DNA from 2 places in the Streptomyces sp. NPDC107454 genome. Region 2 is predicted to be linked to the other one. Evidence: riboswitches for the same ligand, from Rfam matches in the RefSeq annotation. Region 2 holds a riboswitch; the other holds the start of a gene.
The links. Region 2 has a riboswitch for cyclic di-AMP ahead of ACZ69M_RS16250 (transglycosylase SLT domain-containing protein). Riboswitches for the same ligand answer to the same signal wherever they lie in the genome.
Positions count from the first base shown of each region.

Region 1: linked by a shared signal. The riboswitch ahead of ACZ69M_RS07160 (C40 family peptidase) and the one ahead of ACZ69M_RS16250 (transglycosylase SLT domain-containing protein) in region 2 are both predicted to bind cyclic di-AMP.

Region 1 is NZ_JBVJPA010000002.1:671,021-678,777, reverse strand. It holds gene ACZ69M_RS07170 (GOLPH3/VPS74 family protein) at 30-635, shown strand; gene ACZ69M_RS07165 (hypothetical protein) at 707-1,900, opposite strand; gene ACZ69M_RS07160 (C40 family peptidase) at 2,066-3,508, opposite strand; cyclic di-AMP (ydaO/yuaA leader) riboswitch at 3,565-3,735, opposite strand; gene ACZ69M_RS07155 (diacylglycerol/lipid kinase family protein) at 3,851-5,212, opposite strand; gene ACZ69M_RS07150 (response regulator transcription factor) at 5,514-6,218, shown strand; gene ACZ69M_RS07145 (sensor histidine kinase) at 6,215-7,699, shown strand; gene ACZ69M_RS07140 (hypothetical protein) at 7,747-7,757, shown strand, end outside.
Region 2 is NZ_JBVJPA010000006.1:131,050-138,806, forward strand. It holds gene ACZ69M_RS16235 (carboxylate--amine ligase) at 87-1,337, shown strand; gene ACZ69M_RS16240 (FAD-dependent oxidoreductase) at 1,367-2,569, shown strand; gene ACZ69M_RS16245 (HAD family hydrolase) at 2,873-3,754, shown strand; gene ACZ69M_RS16250 (transglycosylase SLT domain-containing protein) at 3,895-4,593, opposite strand; cyclic di-AMP (ydaO/yuaA leader) riboswitch at 4,596-4,715, opposite strand; gene ACZ69M_RS16255 (hypothetical protein) at 5,032-5,355, opposite strand; gene ACZ69M_RS16260 (CocE/NonD family hydrolase) at 5,339-7,757, opposite strand, start outside.

The DNA of each region.
Region 1 (7,757 bases), on a different contig from region 2:
CCTCCGGAGACTGTGTGGGGGAGCCATCTATGACCACGGCCAGGGACCTCTTGATCACCGCCATGGACGTGGACCCGGACCGCCCCGTGGGCCAGGGCGACCTGTCCCTCGCACTCGCCGGAGCCGAGGTGATCGACCTCCTCGCCGCGGACGCCGTCCACCTGGACGGCGACCGCCTCGTGCCGGCCCCGGAGCCGGCGACGGAGGACCGCCTCCTGGCCGAGGCCGCGTCCTCGCTCGTACGTCAGGTGCCCTACGAGCCGGTCGAGGACTGGCTGTGGCGCAGGGGTCGTGGCCTGGCCGCGGTCCATCTCGCCGCCCTCGAGGCGGACGGTCAGCTGACCCGGCAACGCCAACGACGGCTGCTTTTCGGAGCCGTCCGGATGGTCGTGGTCGACTCGCCCGCCCGGCGCCGGGCCCTGCACCGCTGGGCCGCCGACGAGCCCGTCCTCGTCTCCCTCGCGGCGGCCGTCGGGATTCCGGCCGAGCAGGGCGCGGACGTACCGGTCGTGAGCGACGACGCGGTGACGACCGTGCTGGCCGCCGTCAACGACGCGGTCATGGAACTGGAAGCGGTACGCCAGCGCCGGTCCATCGAGAACGCGGCGTTCGCCAATCTCTGGCGAGGTGCGTGACGCGAGCGGGCACGCCGCGACACGCAGGTTTCAGAGGATGGCCTCGGGCCGGCGCCGGTTTCCGGTAGCGATCACTCGCCCTTGACGGGCCCGTTCTCTGACGTGCCGGTGCCGGTGCCGGTGCCGGTGCCGGTACCTGTTCCAGTGTCGGTGGCCCGGTCCGGGCCGTCGTCGCGGGCCGCGCGCCGTGCCCGTACGGTGCCCGCGACCCGCTGGAACGTCCGTGTCAGCTGGTGCAGCGGGTTGCCCTCCTGACCGGCGGACGTCTCGTGCGCACCGGACGCCGTCGTCCGGAGGTCTCGGAGCTCGGCCAGCGCCGCATGTGCGAGTTCGGTCGCCTCGCGGTACTGGTCGCGCGACTTCGTCATGGTGTCGAGTGCCTCGGCGTAGACAGCCACCAGCGCCCGCGCCTCCTCCAGCGTCAGCAGCTTCCAGTCCTCCCGGAGGCCGGTGAGGGCGTCATCCGCCGCTTCCGGCAGCGGCCGGGGCAGCGCCGCGTACCTTACGACCTTCTCCAGGAGCTCCGTCGGCTCCGAGCCGTCGAGGAACACACTGCGTACGGTGCAGTCCTGCTCGTCGTACCCGGGCCGGGCGGGGGAACCGGGCAGAATCACGGCGCCGCCGCGCGGCACCCGTACGCCCAGGTCGTACAGCGCCCAGTTGACCGCCTGGAACTGCTCGGGCGCGGCGCGGTGTTCCACGACGCGGTGACGCAGACCGGGCGGGAGCAGCCGGGCCAGCGGGAGGCGACCGCGTTCGTCGGTGGTCATCGCCTCGTGGATGACGACGTTGATGCTCCAGCTGTGCTGCGCGGCCTCCTTGAGCAGACGGCGCAGTGCCTTGTCCTCCTGCGGCAGCGGGTTGATGTCCCGCAGCCGGAGCCCGGCCACGATGTCGTGGTCCCAGGGGACCTCGTGTCCCTCGGGCCAGAACATGGTCGCCGGAGAGGGCCACGCGAGGTCCCAGGGCCGTTCCGCCTCGGCCACCAGCGTCCAGCGGGTTCCCTCGGCGGAGTGTTCGCGTCCGTCGGTCGTGAGCCGTGCGCGAACCGTGACGGCGTCGTCGACCAGCCAGCGCGCCTCGAAGACACGTCCCTCGGAGTCCGAGGGGTTCGCTGCGTCCAGGAAGTCGTGGATCGTCTCGTCGGCCTTCAGCCTCCGCAGGTTCTCCCTGAGGATCTCCTGCGGGGCGGGCCCGACGTGGCGCCCGCCGGCCAGCCAGACGGTTTCCGGGGCGGTGGCGCGGGCGGTGGAGGGCTTGGGCATGAGTCACTTTGCGGTGGGAGGCGGCGTGGCCTCCCAGTATGGTCAGCGCGGGTGGCCGGTCGGGCGGCGAGGCCCGCGTGGATCACATACATCCCCTCTTGCGGAACTTTGACCGCTCCAGTGCCTTATGTGTGCTTTGAGGCGCTGGAGATGTCGCTGCGTCCGTCACGCCGGGCGCAGCGCGCTGTGGATCGCCTTCTGTCCGGCGAAGAAGAGGGACTCCTCGCGTATCGAGGCACCCGGGCTGGGGGCGTGGATCATCATGCCGTTGCCGGTGTAGAACCCGACGTGGCTGACGTTGTCGTAGAAGAAGATCAGGTCGCCGAACTGGATGTCGGTCAGCGGAATCGCCGCACCGGCGGTCGCCTGCCCGTGCACGGTGCGCGGAAGCGCGACCCCGGCGGCCCTCCAGGCGGCCTGGACGAGGCTGGCGGAGTCGTACGAGTCCGGTCCGGTCGCGCCCCAGACGCACGGCTTGCCGATCTGCTCGCGGGCGAAGGCGAGGGCCTTGGCGGCCTTCCCGCCGTACGCCGACTCCGCAGCGCCGACGGCCGTGTTGACCACACCGGTGGAGACACCGGCACCCATGGACATGTCCGTGGCCGGCGGTACGCCTCCGCCGAGGGGCATGCCCGCGCCGGGCGGCATGCCCGCGGCCAGGGGCATTCCGGCGCCGAGGGACATGTCGGCAGCGAGGGGCATTCCCGTACCCATGGACATGTCCGTGGCCGGCGGTACGCCTCCGCCGAGGGGCATCCCCGCGCCGGGCGGCATGCCCGCGGCCAGGGGCATCCCCGTGCCGAGGGACATGTCCGCACCGAGCGGCATCCCGGTGCCGAAGGACATGTCCGGGCCGAGTGCGGTCGACTGCTGTCGCTGCCACTCCTCCGCGGTCTGCCGGCGAGCCTGGTCCTCCGGGGTGGGCCAGACGGCCTCGGCCGGACGTGACTCGATCGCCGCGGGCCCGGGGTTCCAGCGCGCGGCGTGCTGGGACACCAGATCACGGGCCAGCGCCAGCTTGCGCTGGATCTTCTCCTTGGACGTCTTCAACGAGGACTGCCCCGGCCCGGCGGGCAGCGCGGGCAGCAGGGCCGTGGCGGCCTCCAGCGTGGGCTGCGGCGCAGGCTCCGGCGCGGCCGGCAGTGCGGCGACGGCCCTGGCCGTCAACTCGGCCACGGGCCCGGCGGCCGCCTCGGCGGAGGGGCCCGCGGTCAACTCCAGAACAGGGCGGGCGGTCAACTCCCGCCCACGGTCGGTGAGTCCGTCCTCCGGCCGCTTCGCCGGGCCCGTGGGCCGCGCCTCGGCCGGGGGCTTCAGCATCCGGTCGGCCGGCAGCCTGGCCGGCGCGGACGGCCCCAGCTGCGCGCGCGCCGCGTCGAACCAGGTCCTGGTGATGTCGTCGAGGGCGGGGTCGCGGCGCCTGCGCGCGGCTTCCGGCGCCGGGTTGACGCGGCTTCGGCTCCCCGTGGTCATCGCGCGGGTCCCGTTGACGAACCCGACGGCGTTCTCGGCCTGGTCGTAGAGGGAGCTGATCCGCTGCTGCACCTCCTCGCGGCTCGGACCGTCCGCGCCACTGAGGGCGGCCGCCGCGCGTGCGGAGTCAGGCATGCCAGGGAGGCTGTTGCCTCCAGGGCGCGGGGTTCGTTCCGGCGCCATGGGAGCCGTACTCCTTCCGTACTCCGCCTACCGGGTCGGCTGTCGGGTTCGGGCGGAAGATTCCGGAAGGCATGCCCTACGGCCCTTGCCCGATCGGGCAGTTGGGCCGATTCACCCCAAGGTCGGTTGGGTCCAGGTTCCGGTCACCACGGGGGCACCGGATTCGGCGGAGGCCGCGCGACCCGGCGAGGTTCGCCGGAGGGAGTCGTGCGGCCTACCGCCAACTTAGCCAATTTGTGTGCCTGGTGTGAAGATTGGAGCGCGAACTGTCCGATATGTAATTGTGACCTTCGTCTACGTGTCCCGGTCACGACCAGGATGCCGTACGACCGCCGTGCGCCCCACGGTCGCCGCGAGCGTGCGCAACCGGCGCCAGTCCAAAGGGGGTTGGACCTCCGGCACACCGGGCCGTTCCTTCGGGACGCGGACGCGCAGGGCGCCGGGCTCGACGCGGCAGTGCACCGGGGCGGGCAGGACCAGGGCCTCGCCGTCGATGCCGGCCTCGATCTCCGCGCGGTCGGCGTCGATGACCACCTCACGGGTGGTCAGGACCACGAGCCCGTCCGGCGCGGGGTCCAGTACCAGCGCGGCGGCCTCGGCCGCGCTGTCCACCGTGATGCCGAGGACACCGAGCAGCCCGGAGTCGAGCCGTTCGCGGCGGCCGAGACCGGCCGGATCGTTGGTGCGGTAGGGGTTGTTGCTCACCAGTACGGCCTGCGGGGCGTCGAGCGTCGTGTCCGCGGCGCGAGCGGTCAGTCGCGGCCCGCGCTGGCGGGTGAGCAGGTCGGGCAGGAGATCCAGGATGGTGCCGATCTTGTCGTCGCGGTACGCGGGACTCTGCACGACCGTCGCGTACGCGCCGAAGGAGGCGTTGTTGACGAACGGGTGGCCGCCGGCGAAGCCGAGGTCCACGCGGAGTTCGACGCCGTCGGTGAGGGCGTCCAGACAGGTCGCCGGGTCGTCGCGGTCGAGGCCGAGGTCCATCGCGAAGTGATTGCGGGTGCCGGCGCAGACCACCAGGAACGGCAGACCGTGTTCGGCGGCGACGGCCGCGACCAGTGCCTGGGTACCGTCACCGCCCGCGACGCCCAGCAGATCCGCGCCGTCCGCGACGGCGGCCCGGGCCAGCGCGGTGACGTCCTGGTGCTTGTCCGGGTCGAGGAGCACGACCTGCGCGCCGAGCCCCTCCGCCTTCTCCCGCAGCCCGAACTTCGCCACCTTGCCGCCGCCGGAGCGCGGGTTCATGAGGAGGAAGGGGCGCCGCGGCGGCGGTGCCCTGCGCTCCTTCGGGCGCGGGGCGCGCGTCCGGTCGCTCCGCAGGGCGTACCGGCCGCTCCAGACGGCCACGGTCCACAGTGCCAGGGACACGGGAACGGCCCAGAGCAGCCCGGCCACGGCGAACAGGGTGAGCACGCCGCCGGGCACGACGGCCGCCAGCACGGCCGCCACCCAGCGGAGCGGACCGCGCCGGGTCAGCGCCCACCACAGCGCCGCCGCCGTGACGGCCACGCCGAGGAGCGCGGCCAGGAGCAGCAGTACGCCGTCCACGCCTCCGTAACCGAGCGGCAGCAGCACCGCCAGCGCCGCCGCGAGCAGCGCGGCCCTGGCCGCCCACCGATTCCCGTGGCCGACCCGCGCGCTCGTGTCCACACCCATCGCTCCTCCACGGACGTCGTAGAAGTCCGGCACTGGCGGGCCCGGCCGCACGGGAGCCCGGTTCGGCGGGTCGTTGGCTGTGTGCGGGGTCGGCCATCGACGACACAGTCGTATGCAACCGTCGGGCCAGGCCCCGCGCAACCGCCACGCTCCGCCGGGCCCGCGCCGACCGGGGCCGGACCGGGCGGTTCTCACCGAACCCTTGGGTCACCCCTCGGGGCCGGGACCGGCGCGGCTGATGCACGATGGGCGGCGGCGGGCCCCGGCAGGACGCCGGGTGTGGCGGGGAGGGACAGTGGTGATGAGTGGGCAGCGCGGCCGTGTCCTGGTCGTGGACGACGACGCGGCGATCCGCCGCTCGCTGGAGCGGGGCCTGAGGCTCGGCGGATTCGCCGTGGACCTGGCCGACGGGGGACGGCCGGCCCTGGCGGTGGCCCGGCGGACGCCGCCGGATGTGATCGTGCTGGACATCTCGATGCCCGACCTCAGCGGCATCGAGGTGTGCAGGGCACTGCGGGACGAGGACAACGACGTACCCGTGCTGATGCTCTCCGCACTCGACGAGACCGCCGACCGGATCGCGGGCCTGCAGGCGGGCGGCGACGACTACCTCGTCAAGCCCTTCGCCCTTCAGGAGCTGGTCCTGCGGCTGGAGGCACTGCTGCGGCGCAGGCCGCCGCGGGACAGCGGCACCGTACGGGTCGGCGGGCTGCTCCTGGATCCCGCCGCCCGCAGCGTGAGCCTCGACGGGCGGCCGGTGGAACTGACCCGCCGCGAGTTCGAACTCCTCCACTTCCTCGCCCGCAACGCCGGCATCGTGCTCAGCCGGGACCAGCTCCTCGATCGCGTATGGGGCTACGACTTCGAGGTGCGCACCGACGCGGTGGACACCTTCGTCAGCTATCTGCGCCGCAAACTGGAGACGTCGGGGCGCTCCCGGATCGTCCACACCGTACGAGGCGTGGGCTTCGTCCTGCGCGACGACGACCCGCGGGAGCGGCCGTGAGACTGTCCACGCGGATCGCCCTGGCCGTCGGCGCCAGCGTGCCCGTACTGGTACTGGCCACCGGCTGGCTGCTGCTGCGGCTGGTCGCCGCGGATCTGCACGATCAGCAGGACACGCATCTGCGTGAGCGCGCGGTGGCCGTCGCCAAGGACGCCCGGGGGCTGCTGCGCGCGAGCGCCGCCGACCGGTCGGCGGCGGTGGAGCAGGCCCGCGAGCGCCGGGTGTTCACCTCGGCCCTGGACGTGGGCGTACGGCTGATCGGCCCCGAGGAGACCTTCACCGGCGGCCCGCAACCGGCGGCGGACGTGGCGCTGCCCGCCAGGGCGCCCGTGCCGGTCACCCTCCGTGCCGACGGCAGGAGCTGGCGGATCCTGTCGACCCGGGTGACCGGGGCGCGCCCCGGCGTGCGCGGCACCCTGTGGCTGTTCGCGTCCGACACCGCCGCCGACACCCAGGTGCGCCTGGTCCGACGGCGCGCGGTGACCGTCGCCCTGCTCGCCGCACCGCTGTCCGGGCTGCTCGCCTGGGCCGTCGCCACCCGGGCGAGCGCACCGCTGCGCCGTCTGCAACGCCGGGCGAGCGGCCTCGACCCCCGCTCCAGTTCCACCCGCCTGGACCACAGCCCGACGCGGATCGCCGAGGTCGACGACCTCGCACACACCCTGCAGACCGTCCTGGCACGCTACGACGAGCAGGCGCTCAGGACCGCCGAGGCACTGGCCACCGCCCGCTCCTTCGCCTCGGCGGCCTCGCACGAACTGCGCACCCCGCTGATGAGCATGCAGACCAACCTGGAGATCCTCACCGAGCATCCGGAGCTCGCCGGACCCGACCGCGACGAAGTGCTGCACGACCTGAGCCGCGAACACGCACGCCTCCTCGGGGTCCTCGTCATGCTGCGCGACCTCGGCCGCGGAGACCTCGTCGAGGCGGACGCCTTCGGCCCGGTCGACCTCGCCGACCTCGTCGAAGCGAGCACGCAGGAACAGCGGCGACGCCATCCGCACGCACGGGTGGCCGGCCACTGCGCAGCGGGGCTGCGCGTACACGGCTGGGAGGCGGGACTGCGGAGCCTGGTGGACAACCTGCTCGTCAACGCCCTGGTCCACGGACACACGGACGGGCAGCCCCCGCAGGTCGAGGTGACCCTGCGCGCGAGCGGCGCCGACGCGCTCCTGGTCGTCGAGGACCGGGGCCCTGGCATCCCGCCCGCGCTGCGCACCGAGGTCTTCGAACGCTTCCGCCGCCGACCGGACAGCCCCGGCTCCGGCCTCGGACTGACCCTGGTCGCCCAGCAGATCGCCCTGCACCGAGGTGGGATCCGGGTACTGGACCGGCCCACGGGTCCGGGTACCCGCGTCGAGGTCACGCTGCCGCTGAGCGACGGCACCGCGGACACGGGGGCCACGCTTCCGCTCCCGCGCAACTGGATGATCACGGCCGCCGACCGGCCACAAGAATTCCACAAAGACGGCTCCTAGCTTTCCCGGCGACAGGGCAGTCGCCCGTGAACGTGGAGGAGTTCGTCATGCCAAGCAC
Region 2 (7,757 bases):
TTAGCGTCCTTTGGGGACACGGACGGGGTGGGTCCGGTCCGTAGGGGGGACACGTGGGGGGACCCGTGGCCAGGAGCGCCAGCGGAGTGCCGTTCGACGCCGATCGGAACGTTCCGGGCCTGATCGTGAAGTTTGGCGACTATCCGCTGCACCACGGCGGTGTGGGCGCCATCCGAAGTCTGGGCCGTCTCGGCATACCGATGTATGCGATCACCGAGGACCGTTACACGCCCGCCGCGGCCTCGCGCTATCTGCGCCGTGCCTTCGTCTGGCCGACGACGGGGACGGAGGAGCCGGAGCGTCTCGTCGAGGGGCTGCTGCGGATCGGGGCCCGCATCGGGCGGCCGACGGTGCTCGTCCCGACGGACGAGGAGGCGGCCGTCCTGATCGCCGAGCACCAGGACGAGCTGGGGGAGCGGTTCCTCTTCCCCCGGGTCGACGCCAAACTGCCCCGGCGCCTCGCCAGCAAGCAGGGCCTGCACGAACTCTGTGTGGAACACGGCATCCCCAGTCCGGCGGCGGCCTTTCCACAGTCGTACGACGAGATCGTGGCGTTCGCCGAGAGCGCTCGGTTTCCGATCGTCGCCAAGAACCGGGAGGCGTTCATACGCCGCAGCCAGCCGGCGGTGAACGGGACGACGAGGATCGCGACCCGGGAGGGGCTGCTGTCACTCGCCCGGGACTGGGGTGATCAGCCGGGCGTGATCCTCCAGGAGTACCTGCCCAGGGAGGAGGCGGAGGACTGGATCGTGCACGCGTACTTCGACGCGGACTCGACGCCGCTCGCGATGTTCACGGGCGTGAAGGTCCGCTCCTGGCCGCCGCACGCGGGAATGACGGCGAACGCGTACGTCGTCGACAATCCGGAACTCGCGGACCTCGCCGCGCGTTTCATCAAACAGATCGGCTTCAGCGGCGTCATCGACCTCGACCTGCGCTTCGACCGGCGCGACGGTCGGTACAAACTTCTCGACTTCAACCCCCGGATGGGCGCGCAGTTCCGGCTCTTCGAGAACGAGTCGGGGATCGACGTCGTCCGGGCCATGCATCTCGACCTGACCGGGCGCACCGTTCCCGAAGGGGAACAGCGGGCCGGTCACCGGTACATCGTGGAGAACATCGACCTGCCGGCCCTGCTCGCCTACCGGCGCAGCGGCTACACGACCCCGCACGCGCCGGCTCGCGCGAGCGGTACGGAGCTGGCCTGGCTCGCGGGTGACGACCTGCGGCCGTTCTTCACGATGCTCGCGCGCTTCGTGCGGCCGGGCGCGAGGCATCTGTATCAGCTGTGGCGGACCAACCGCCGTGGCAGCAGCACCAGTACGACCACGAAGTGACGAAAGTACGTGTCCTGGGGAGGGACTTCGTGATTCATCCGGTAGCAGTCATCGGTGCCGGCCCGTTCGGCCTGTCCACCGCCGCCCATCTGCGGGCGCGTGGCATCCCGGTGCGCGTGTTCGGCGAGCCCATGGTGAGCTGGCGTGACCACATGCCCGAGGGGATGCTCCTCAAGTCGACCCCGGCCGCGTCCAGCCTCGACGCCCCGCAGCCCGGCCACACGATCGCGGACTACTGCGACGCGGCGGGGATCAGGCGGCTCGTCACGGACGAGGACATCATTCCGGTCGAGACGTTCATCGCGTACGGCGAGTGGTTCCAGGAGAAGCTGGTGCCCGAGCTGGAGCGGGTGCGGGTGGTGTCCGTCGACCGCCGGGGCGGCGAGGGCTTCGAACTCAAGCTGGACTCGGGGGAGTCGTTCACGGCGCGGGCGGTCGTCGTGGCCACGGGGCTGTACGGACTCGCCCATCTGCCGCCCGAGCTCGGCGGCGCGGCGGCGGACGGACCCGCACCCACCGGCCCCGTCTCGCACAGCTCCCAGCACCACGACCTCGCCCGGTTCTCCGGCAAGGAACTGATCGTCGTCGGCGCGGGCCAGTCCGCGCTGGAGACGGCGGCGCTCGCGGCGGAGGCGGGCGCGCAGGTCCGGGTGGTGTCCCGGGGGCGGGGCAGGGTCGCCTTCGGCACACCGCCCTGGAAGCAGCCGAAGCTGCGTCCCGAGTCGCCCTTCGGGCGCGCCTGGTCCCTGTGGGCGCTCAGCTACTACCCGCACCCCTACCGCTATCTGCCCGCCGACGCCCGGCACTACCTGGTCCGCCGGGTGCTCGGCCCCCTCGGGGCGTGGTGGCTGCGCGACCGCTTCGAGGGCAAGGTCGAGGTCAGCGAGGTCTCCGGGATCGTTCGAGCCGATGTCTCCGGCGGGCGTCCGGTTCTCTCCGTGCAGACCCTGGGCGGGCGGGGCGAGGAGCTCTCCGCCGACCATGTCATCGCGGCGACCGGATATCGCGTGGACATCGCCGCGATGGACTTCCTGGCACACGAGTTGCGTACGGCGCTCGCGGTGAGCCGCGGCACTCCCAAGCTCGGTGCGGGGTACTGCTCCTCGGTGCCCGGGCTGTACTTCACGGGGTTGCCGGCGGCGGCTTCGTACGGGCCGGTGATGCGGTTCGTGTGCGGTACGGAGTTCGCTTCGCCGCGGCTGGCCAAGCACTTGGCGGGCGCGCACGGGTGAGGTGACCGGGGTCAGTACGGCCGGAGGGGTCGGTGACTGGTGGGCCACGCCGTGGGCGGGGCCCAACCCGTCGCGCCGGAGCTTGTGTTGGGCTCAGACGGGCACAGTCACCGCAGCCGCGTCATCCTCTGGAGTGACATTCCGCTCGGAGTCTTTTCGTACCGCCCGCTCGGTGTGCGGGGGCGGAAGTGCGCTTTGTACACCCAGTACGCCCCGTACGGTGAACGGCGTTGCTGACGGGATACCGGACGTCGTCCGGTTCACGCCGGGCCGATGAGTCGTTCGATCCGTATTCTTCGGATCATGGCCGCTCCGACTGCATATTCACTTATCGCCACTGACCTGGACGGAACGCTGCTCCGCGGCGACGACACCCTCTCCGACCGGTCCCGGGCCGCGTTGGAGAGGGTGGCCGAGGCGGGCGCCCGACACCTGGTCGTGACGGGGCGCCCGGCGCCGAGAGTACGACCGCTGCTCGACGAACTCGGCGGCGCGGGGCTGGCGGTGTGCGGGCAGGGGGCGCAGCTGTACGACGCGGCGGCGGACCGACTGCTGTGGTCGGTGACCCTGGACAGGGAACTCGCGGAGACCGCGATCGGCAAGATCGAGGCGGAGGTCGGGCTGCTCTACGCGGCTGTGGACCAGGACGGTGTGGACGGGCTGACGCTCATCGAGCCGGGGTACGTGATGCCGCATCCGACGCTTCCGGCAGTACGGGTGCACCACCGCGACGACCTGTGGACGGAGCCGATCAGCAAGGTGTTGCTCCGGCACCCCTCGCTGTCCGACGACGAGTTGGCCTCGGCGGCCCGGGGCGTGGTGGGCTCGCTGGCCACCGTCACCATGTCGGGGCCCGGAACCGTCGAACTCCAGCCATGCGGCGTGACCAAGGCAACCGGTCTGGCGCTCGCCGCCGCCCACCTCGGTCTCACTCCCGCCGCCACCATCGCCTTCGGCGACATGCCCAACGACATCCCCATGTTCGACTGGGCCGCCCGGGGGGTCGCCATGGCCAACGCCCATCCGGAGCTGAAGGCGGTGGCCGACGAGGTGACGCTGTCGAACGAGGACGACGGGATCGCGGTGGTGCTGGAGCGGCTGTTCCCGTGCCGGCCGGATCGCTTCCGGGAGTCCGGAGAGCCCGGCGGGTCCCGTCAGCTCTCCGAGTCTCTCCGACCTCACTAGCCGTATCAGCCGTATCAGCCGTATCAGCCGTATCAACTGTATCGGTCATACCAGCTATATCGGCTATATCGGTCGTACTGGCCGTATCGGTCCCGGCAGTCGTACCGGCCCTACCAGCCCTACCGGCCCCGCCGGTCCTGTCAGTAGGGCCCGTTGACGTTGTCGATCGAGCCGTACTTCGCCGCCGCGTAGTTGCAGGCGGCGGTGATGTTCGCGACCGGGTCGTAGGGGTTCATCGACGTTCCCGGCACGTGGTAGGCCTTGAACGTGGGGTCGATGACCTGGAGCAGGCCCTTGGAGGGGATGCCGGCCTTGGCGTTGGAGTCCCAGTTGTTGATGGCCAGGGGGTTTCCGGAGGACTCGCGCATGACGTTGCGGTGGATGCCGTTGTAGGTGCCGGGGATCTTGGCGCGGGCCATGATGTCCAGCGAGTGCTTGATCCATCCGTCGAGGTTGTTCGCGTACGTCTTCGAGGTGGTGGGCGCCGTCTTCGCCGGGCTCGTCTTCGTGGGGGTTTTGACCGTTCTGGTGCCAACGGTCAGGGTGAGGCCCGGACGGAGCGTCGTCGGGTCGGGGCCTATGACCGCGCGGTTGGCGGCGTACAGCTTCGCCGGGCCGCCGCTCGTGGGGTACTTCTTCGCGATCGTGGCCAGGGTGTCGCCCGCGGCCACCTTGTACGTGATGAGCTGGACGTCGGTGCTGGTGGCCGTGGCGGCCTGCGCGCAGGTCGCGCTCACGAGCGGAAGGGCGAGTGCGACTCCGCCCATTCCTGCGGCGAGGATGCCCCGAGTGAGCATGCCCTGGATCTTGAAGTTGCGGTGCTTGCCTCGTGCGGACATGGCGAATTCCTCTCCGGCGCCTGCGAAGTGAGCTGTCGGGTTCGGGCGGGAGCTGCCCGGCCGCACGGTGTGTGCGACTTCACCCCTAGCCGTTCCGGTGTCCGGATCGGCGGCTTACCTGGGTTCCCCGCTCCTGCCGTGCGTGTGTGTGTGGGGGGCTGGGATATTCCGGTCGGCGGCAGGATTGGCGGTCCGTCCGGATCGACGTGAACGTATGCGAGAGCACATGTCCGGAACAAGCCCTCATTTCCCGGTGTAGATCGCTTTCACCTGGGTGATAAGAGGGAGAAAATGCCCGATTAATCCGGAACGCGACGCTCAACTTGCCTTATGCAAAGGGGGAGTCGTCAAGAGGGGATAAAGAGCCCACTTCGCATGGGAGTGACCCAATTCACGCGACCAAGCAGAAATAAAGCGGCACTGGCGGCAAATCGGACATCACGCCTCGACTGTCCAGACCGGTGAGCCCGCGGGCGGAGCCGGGCGGACCTCCCACACGGGCAGGGCCGTGTCGGGGTCGTCGTCGGGCAGCCGGCCGGTATTGGGCTTGAAGTAGAGGCCGTAGGCCCGGTATTCGGGGAGTTCGTGGCACATTGGGTCCGGGTAGGGCTCGAACTCCTGCCCCGCGTAAGCCCTGTTGATCCTCGCCGCCGCCTCGGCCCGGGGGATCCCGAAACGCGTGACCATCTCGTCGGCCATTTCGCGGAAGTACGCGAGCATCCCCTCGTCCAGGGCCATCAGGAATTCACCGGTCCGCGCCATGCTCCTCAGGGTTGCCCATGCCGCCGCCGGGCCTCCGGTCCGCTGTCCGGGGGATTCTTCTCTCCCACGTCCGATGGAAGACCACCTCGCTGCCGTCCTTGCAGATCAGCTCGTTCGAGGTGATGAACTCCCGGGCGTCGCAGCTGAGTTCGGAGCGTGTCTCGACCCGGGCGTCCCAGGGCAGCTCCGGGCGGTGCAGACGGATCGACCTCGTCGAGCGGGTACGGGCGGAGAGCGGGTCCGATTCGTCGATGGTGTAGGTGTCCCGGGCGTCCTCCGTGCATTCGAGGCCGTCCGGGTGGACACGGGTGCCGTCCTGGCCGGGGTCGACCTCCAGGCGCCACTCGCCCCTCGCCACGTCACGGGCGACCAGGCGTTCGGGGCGGGGCTCGTCAAGGGTGGCCGGGGATGTCACTCCCAGGGGTTCGGACTGCTCCGGCTCCTCGAAGGTGATCCTCGGGTCCGACTCCCTTGCTCGCACCGGAAGTTCGAGGGAACTGGCCGCCGGGTCCAGGACGAACCCCGCCGCCGAGCCCGGCTGGGGCCAGATCCACGGCCAGTAGGCGGAGGAGAGGGAGAGCCGGATGCGGTGGCCGGGCGGGAACGCGTAGCCGATGGCGGTCAGGTCGAAAACCACGTCCTCCGTAGAGCCCGGATTCCAGGAGGCAGCGTGGTCGGGGCCGTAGCGCGCTGTCAGGTTCAGAGCACCCCGGGTCACCAGCGTCGAGGAGCCGTCGGCGGCGACGTCGCACACCCGGGCGATCACCTGACCCCAGGGGGAGTGGGACGTCAGACGGAGGCGGACCCTGGGGCGCCCCAGGATCCAGGTCTCCCCCGGGACCTCGAACTCGAAGCAGGCCGATCTCGCGTCCTCCTCCCGCTGGTTCGGCGGCAGGTCCGCGTCGTTCCCGACGGGGCGGAAACGGCCCGCGTCCACGCCCGTGTGCTGAGGGGAGCGCACCAGCACCGGTGCGCCCCGCAGCGCGTACGCGATCGGGGTCACGGAGGGGGAGGGCCAGGCGGTGTCGCCCACCCAGCGGCCGGGAAGGGACGGGTACGTCGTCGCCGGAGGGTGCGCGGCCATGACGTAGGAGCGCAGGAGGGGCTCCGCCATGACGTCACGGTTGCGCACGCCGGAGCTCGGGTCGTAGTTCGTGCCGGGGTCCGGATCGTCGTCTACGCCGGGCTCTGGATCGTCGTCCACGTCGGGCTCTGGATCGTCGTCTACGCCGGGGTCCGGATCGTCGTCCACGTCGGGCTCTGGATCGTCGTCCACGTCGGGGTCCGGATCGTCGTCCACGTCGGGCTCTGGATCGTCGTCCACGTCGGGGTCCGGATCGTCGTCCACGCCGGGCCCTAGATCGCCGTCCACGCCGGGGTCCGGATCGGCGGTCGCACCGGGGTCAGGACCGCCATCCACGCCGAGGCCGGGATTGTTGATCACGCCGAGGCCAGGATGGCCGATCACGTCGGGGACGGGGACGGGGACGGGGACGGGGACGGGGCCGCGGTTGGCGGCAGGCTCGGGCTCGGTGACGCTCGTACCGGTCGGTCTGAGCCAGTGGTCCCACCACCTCAGCGTCTCCTGGAGGAAGCCGATCGCCGGGCCCGGCGGCAGGCCCCGGTCCGGGTACTGATGGCACCAGGGGCCGATCAGGCCGCGCACACGGTCGGCGGGAAGGCTCTCGACCAGCCGCAGCACCGTGTCGCGGTACGGGTCGTGCCAGCCGCCCACCGCGAGCACGGCGGCCCGGATCCCGCCGTATCCCCCGTCCTCGCGCACACCGGCGTGGCGCCAGTACGCGTCCCGGGTCGGGTGGGACAGCCACGTATGGATGAACGGCTCCACCGTCTCCAGGCGCTTCACCCACATGTCGCGCCACATCGCCTGGCCCACATGCGCCGGATCCGGCGGACGGGCGACGTCGGCGAGCGCCGTGGCCGCCCGGGCATGCGTCTCGACGGCGAGGACGGAACCTCCCATGCGGTGCCCGTCGTTGTCATAGGGATCGTCGGTCGCACAGACCGTGACGATCGCCTTGAGCGGTTCGGGCGCGAGGGCCGCGATCCGGAGGGAGGTGAAGCCGCCCCGGGAGATGCCGAACATGCCCACCGCGCCGCTGCACCAGGGCCGGTCCGCCAGCCAGTGGATCACTTCCACCCCGTCGGCCCGCTCACTCTCCCCGTACGGGTCCGTCGGCACGCCCTCCGAGTTGCCGTAACCGCGGGCATCCACCCGGACGGAGGCGTAGCCGTGGCCCGCGTACCAGGGGTGGCGCTGCCAGTCGCGTGGCGCGGTCCGGTCGGTGAGCCGGTCCGGGAGATATTCGAGGAGCGCGGGGACGGGCGCGTCGGTCAGCGGGCGCCACACGCGCGCGTGCAGGCGGGTGCCGTCCGGGAGA